2 regions of the Clostridium swellfunianum genome follow, and region 2 is predicted to be linked to the other one. Evidence: riboswitches for the same ligand, from Rfam matches in the RefSeq annotation. Region 2 holds a riboswitch; the other holds the start of a gene.
The links. Region 2 has a riboswitch for cyclic di-GMP ahead of NBE98_RS02285 (helix-turn-helix domain-containing protein). Riboswitches for the same ligand answer to the same signal wherever they lie in the genome.

Region 1 (3,331 bases), 3.9 Mb from region 2:
GATGCCAAGCTATCAGTATGAAGCAAGAAATTTACAGGGAAACATAATCAAAGGGAAGATGGAAGCTGAAAGTGAAGATATAGTAAGGACAAGCCTTCGAGAAAGAGATTATTACCCTCAAAACATAAAATTATACAGCAGCTCAATGGATATAGATTTATCAAAATATAAAAAAATATCAACACAGCAAATAGCAATATTTTGCAGACAGTTTTCTTTTACTATATCTGCAGGAATGAATATTTTAAGGGCTATGGATGTAGTTGCTGAACAAACTGAAAATAAAAAATTCAGAAATATACTTAAAGAGGTAAAAAGTGATATAGAAAAAGGAAGTAGTTTATCAGAAGCCTTAGGAAAGCATGAGGATATACCAGAAATGCTTGTCAACATGATAAGTGTTGGTGAAATGAGCGGAACTCTTGATACTGTAATGAATAGAATGGCTGATTATTATGAGAAGAGCTACAAGCTTCAGAAAAAGATTAAGGGCTCTTTAACTTATCCTATTATGGTAGCTGTGGTTGCAGTTGTGGTAGTTAATCTTCTTCTTATATTTGTACTGCCTACCTTCGTGGGCATGATAACAAGTTCAGGAGGCACCTTGCCTATGCCTACCCGTATAATTATGGCTTTGAGTGATTTCATGAAAAAATATGGCTTGCTACTTATGGGATTTATTCTGATGCTAGCAATAGTTGCGAAGATATTTATAAGGAATAATGAAGAGGCAGCAGAAAAAGTAGATATGCTAAAGCTAGATATGCCGCTCTTTGGAAAGATAATTACCAAGATTGTAACAGCAAGGTTTACAAGAACCTTTGGGACTCTTATGAGTACAGGCGTGCCGCTACTTGAGAGTATTGATATTTGTTCAAAGGTTGTAGGAAACGCAGTAGCAAGTAAATTACTCCAAAGCACTAGCGAAGCAGTAAGGAAAGGTCATAGCATTGCCTTAAGTCTCGAAGGCAGAGGCGTTTTTCCCACTATGCTAACCCAAATGATGAAGATAGGCGAGGAAACAGGAACTCTAGACAGTATTATGGAAAAGACAGCAGAGTTTTATGATAATGAGGTTGAAAATGCTACTTCTCAATTGTCAACATTAATTGAACCGTTAATAATAGTATTTTTAGCAGTAGTGGTAGGTTTTATTGTAATAGCTATGCTGTTGCCGATGTTTGAGATGTATAACTTAGTATCTAGTATGTAGAATGAATTGCATAATAAGCATTCATATATAAACATTAGGAGGGTAAAAAATGATAAACAAAGGGGAGGTAAAATTAATGACCAAGAAAAGAAAGGGTTTTACATTAATTGAACTTATTGTAGTTATTGCAATTCTGGGAATATTAGCAGCAATTGCTGTTCCAAGATTCGGTTCTACATTAAGTGGTACGAAGGATAAAGCAGATTTAGCTACTGCAAGAACACTTCAAAGTGCAGCACAAACTTTCCAAGCTAATTCATCTACTAATTCACTTCCGGCTGCATCGGATTTTAAAACAAGCGGAGCAATGGCTGCTTATCTTGCACCTGAAGCTTTAACTTCAACTGGTGTAAAGGCATGCCAAAATACTGCAAATAAGTTTTGGTATGATGCTGCTACTGGTGATGTAAAAGTTAAAGATTCAAAGCCAGCTGACTCTTATGAATCTCTTAACTAAAATTAAGAGATTAGGGTAGCAAAGAAATACAATTTACATATGGACACTTGAATTGTATGGAGCTAATAGTGTAACCGACCCTTTATTTCTGAAATAAATATTTAACAATATTATATAGTTAAAAATTGACATCTTTTCTGCTGAGATTAAATATAACATTATTTTTGAAAAATAATAAAAGACTATAATTAATATTAAATAAATCTTTCATGGCAGCACTAATGAACATGTTCGATAGCGCTGCCTTTTAAAGTTTATAAATACAGAGAACAAATATATAATTTTATAGATATATGATTTTAGAACTAATAAAGGTAGATTACATCTTTCATGAAAGTGGTGATTTAATGTTTGAAAAAGACCTAATAGCTGTAGAGATTGGGCACGAGTACATAAAAATTCTATCAGGTTCAAAAAACAAGATAAAATGCTGTGGTAGTATAAAGACTCCTGAAGAGGCTTTTGTAAAGGAAAATATTTTAAATATTCAAAGGCTTGCAAAGGCGATTTCAGAGTTTTTAAAAGAAAACAATATAACCACAAAAAGAATATCCTTTACTGTACACGGTGAGGATATTGTAGTAAGGCATATAGAAACACCCATAATGGACAGCAAGGGAATCATTAAATCACTGCAGTGGGAGATTAGTCAATACCTTCCCAATGAGGGAGAAAACTATTATACAGATTATGAGATAATAGATAAGATAAATACAAAGGAAAAGAAAGTCTACAAGGTTATGGTGGTTTCTGCACCTAAAGAAAAGATAGACAAGTATGTGGAGCTTGCTAAAAAATTAAATCTAAAACTTGAAGCTATAGATATTGCTCCCAATAATATAAGCAAGGTTTTTAGAAATGTTCATAAGCTTAAGAAGGAAATACAAAGCATCGGCATAATTCACATAGATCATTATAATAGCAACTTTACTATTTTAGAGAACGGGAGATTATTTATTGAGAGAACCATACCTTTTGGAATTAATAATGTGGCGGATATAATGTATCCATTTGCTAAATCCAGACCAGAGGAATCTGCGAAGAACTTCTTAAGAGTATTTAACTTTTATGTGCAAGAAGAGAGTACTGTTGATGTGGCAATAAAAGGTCTGTTTGATCAAGCACTTTATTCCTTTGAGAAAATTATACAGTTTTATACCACAGGGAAAACAAATAAGTCGCTAGACATGATTTATGTAATTGGAGAAGGCGCAGAAATAAAAGGAATTGATAATTACATTCAGGAATACTTTTCAACTACAGTGGAAATAGTTGACTCGGCTGAAGAAATAGGGATAAAAACAAAGCTTCCTGAGAATTGCAGCTTCAAATACTATGTTAATAGCATAGGCTTGCTGCTAAGAAAGGAGTAGGCTATGAGAGAACTTAATCTTATTCCAAACCATATAAAGCAGAAGAGAGAAAAGGATGCAATGCTTCTTAAAACAGTTGGCGGGGCGCTGCTTATACTCTCATTATTAGCGGCTATTGCTATTGTGCCCTATGCAAAGCTTAACGAGCTTAACAAAAGAGAAGCTGACCTTAAAGGCTCTCTGGAAAAATCGAAGCTTATAATTATTGATAATGAGAAGCTTAGAAAAGAAGTAACCTCCTACAAGCAGTATGCAGATTTAGTAGAGAAAACACAAAAATCCAACTCT
Region 2 (3,331 bases):
CTATCTCAAACCACAATTTATTTAATATATTCAGGTGCTTCGGCACTTTTCTTTTCTATGGTTTTTACAGTGAGTCAGCTTTATAGAATTGATACTCTACATTTAAATCCCCTTCAGCTTGTACTTGTAGGTACAGTTTTAGAAGCTTCCTGTTTTGTATTTGAGGTACCAACAGGTGTTGTTGCAGACATGAAAAGCAGAAAGCTTTCGGTTATTATAGGGCTTTTATTAATTGGAACAGCATTTATATTAGAAGGCTCTGTGCCGTTATTTGCAGCAGTCATAGTAAGCCAGTTTTTATGGGGACTGGGCTATACCTTTACAAGTGGTGCAGATGAAGCTTGGATAGCAGATGAGCTGGAAGGCAAAAGTTTAGATTGGGTTTATTTAAAAGGAGCTCAAATGAGCCAGTTGGCTTCCTTTATTGGCATACTTTTAAGTACTGTAATAGGTGTAAAGCTTATGAATTTGCCAATTATCATCGGTGGAGTTCTATTTATAATGCTTTCTGTTTTTCTAATGTTCTTTATGAAGGAGGAAAATTTCAAACCCGCTCCTGCAGAAGACAGAAATTCTTGGATGCAAATGAGACATACCTTCATGGAAGGGATTAAATTTATAAAAGGAAGCAAAGTGTTAGTTTTAATGATGTCTATAGCACTTTTGTATGGCCTTTATAGCGAAGGCTTTGACAGATTATGGACAGCGCACCTTCAAAATGATATAGGCTTTCCAAACATAGCAGGAATCAAGCCTATAGTTTGGATTGGAATTATAGATGGCACTGCGATGCTTATAAGCATACTTGCAGTTGAATATATAAAGCGAAGAATGGAGAAAACAGGGGAGCTTGATAGGGTTTGGATACTAACTCTAATTAATATACTTATGGTTGCAGCAGTGATTTTCTTTGGGTTTTCGGGAAATTTTACTTTAGCATTATCCATGTACCTTTTATTCTATATTTTAAGAACTACCAATGGACCAATATACAGTGCTTGGAGAAATAAAAATATAAAATCAGAGGTAAGAGCTACAGTTATATCAACCTATGGGCAGATAGACGCCTTAGGTCAGATTATTGGGGGACCTATTATTGGGTTTATAGCTTTAAAAACCTCAATTTCTGCTGCTATAGTAGTTTCTGGAATCATCTTATCTCCTGTAGTAGTATTGCTTATTATGGAGCGAAAAAAGTAAGAAAATGGAATTTGCTAGTGAATAAGTGCTTTCAGACATATAAGTCTCCAAAAATAGAATAAGTAATTTTAATTATATTATAAAAAACCTTGAATTTGCCAAATTTATATAATATAATTATGAGTGTAAAATAATAGAAATAAAACTTCATAAATCAATTATTTTATATTTGTATAATAGCAAACCCATCGAAAGGTGGAGACGCAAAGCCGTGAGTCTAAAGCAAGATTAATTGCCATGATTGTCAGGTTGCCGTTGATATAGGTTAACTTTTTGAGCTTTACTAGACAGGCACCTTTTTTGCTTGTCTTTTTTTAATAATTAAGTTAACTAAAAACAACTAATGTTTTATTAATTGAGGAGTGTGTGGGGAATTGAATACTAATGAAGTAAAAAAATGTTTAAAGAAAAAGTGGACAAACGAAGAAGTACAAATATTAAAAGATTTTTATAATGTAAAACCTATGGAAGAAATAATAAGACTTTTGCCTGATAGAAGCAGGGAGAGTATTATAAAAAAAGCTAAAGGACTTGGATTAAACTCAGAAAATAAACACTGGTCTGAAGAAGAAGTATCATACCTTGAGGAGAAGTGGGGAGTTATTCCTGTAGAAAATATAGCAAAAAAGCTAGGAAGAACAAAGAATGGAATTTTGCTTAAGGCACACAAAATAGGGCTTAGGGATCAGGTTATTGCAAATGGTGAATACCTTACTCCTAAAAATGTTGCTTCTGTTTTAGGAGTTGGAACGAGGACTATTTATAATTGGATGAACAGAGGTTATGTAAAATATAGAAGGTTAAAGGTTAATTCTGTAAAGAAATATCAGATTACTATCTATAACTTTAAAATATTTTTAGAGGAACATCAAGATAAATGGGATGCGAGAAGTTGCGATCTTAAGTTTATAAATACCTGCTTCATAACTTCACGAGATAAAGGAAGCTGTGAGCTTCCAGAATGGCTTTTAGCAAAGGTAGAGTCAGATAAGCTTAAGAAAGATATGTCGTCTCGAAAAAAGTGGACAACCAAAGAAGAAATGACTCTTAAGTCTATGGTTAACAACGGCAAAACTTATAGAGAAATTGCTACTCTTTTAAATAGAAGCTTTTATTCAGTTCAAGGAAAGATAACGAGCAGGATGAATGGTTTTTTGCAAGTTTAATCAATCAAATAGATTTATAACATATAGTATTTAAATAAATAGTTATATAAGAAGATGCCCATATGTAAAGGACTATTTTATTAGCAAACCTGCTAGTAAAGTAGTCCTTCCAAATTTTCACTCATTGTATAAAACCTTCACTATTAATATAATAATATTTAGTAAACTTAATTCTATAAAGGATTGATTAGATGAGAAACAAATTTGAAGGCTTCATAGAGGAGCTGGCTATGACAGAAGTTACACCTAATGTGTACAACCAGTACTCCTATGAGTATAAGGATAATGAGATTAGAAGAAAGAACTTACTGATTTATCTAAATAAGATGAATAAGATAAAGCCAAAGGTTATGCTTGTAGGAGAGGCACCAGGCTACAGAGGCTGCAGGCTTACAGGAGTTCCTTTTACAAGTGAGCATTTGCTTATGAATAATATGAATGGACTCGACTTATTTGGCAGAGAGGCTGGATACAAACTTGTAGAGGAAAAAGATAAGCTTCTTAAGGAAGCTACAGCAACTATAATATGGGATACTCTTATAAAACATGATATTATGTCACTTGCATGGAACGCATTTCCGTTTCATCCCCACAAGGAAGGCCATGGACAAAGTAATAGAGCGCCTCTAAGCAAAGAGCTGCTTATTGGGGAAAAGCCGCTTTTAAGAATGATTGAAATGTTTAACATAAAGCATGTTGTTGCAGTTGGCAATAAGGCAGAACAGACTCTTAGAAAGCTTAATATAAGCTGTCATAAGGTTAGGCATCCTGCTCAAGGCGGCAAAAATGAATTTATTGAAGGCGTTAAGGCTTTTAAAGCACTATACTTGTAATTTAATTAGGAATTGCTTAATATGGTTTAAAACTTAAATGTTGTATATAATTTAAAGTGAAATCAACAAAGGATGGTGCAAGCATGAGTAAAATAGGTTCAAAAGATGTGCAACAATTCATAAATGATAACC

Region 1: it holds a riboswitch for cyclic di-GMP, as region 2 does, so the genes downstream of both, pilM (pilus assembly protein PilM) here and NBE98_RS02285 (helix-turn-helix domain-containing protein) in region 2, are expected to answer to the same signal.

The regions. Positions count from the first base shown of each region.
Region 1 is NZ_JAMOFV010000006.1:4,325,108-4,328,438, reverse strand. Features, by position in the region: gene NBE98_RS20575 (type II secretion system F family protein) at 2-1,213, shown strand; gene NBE98_RS22485 (type II secretion system protein) at 1,290-1,670, shown strand; cyclic di-GMP riboswitch class II at 1,677-1,759, shown strand; gene pilM (pilus assembly protein PilM) at 2,018-3,043, shown strand; gene NBE98_RS20560 (PilN domain-containing protein) at 3,047-3,331, shown strand, end outside.
Region 2 is NZ_JAMOFV010000006.1:457,311-460,641, forward strand. Features, by position in the region: gene NBE98_RS02280 (MFS transporter) at 1-1,200, shown strand, start outside; cyclic di-GMP riboswitch class I at 1,369-1,457, shown strand; gene NBE98_RS02285 (helix-turn-helix domain-containing protein) at 1,575-2,366, shown strand; gene NBE98_RS02290 (uracil-DNA glycosylase) at 2,558-3,199, shown strand; gene NBE98_RS02295 (hypothetical protein) at 3,283-3,331, shown strand, end outside.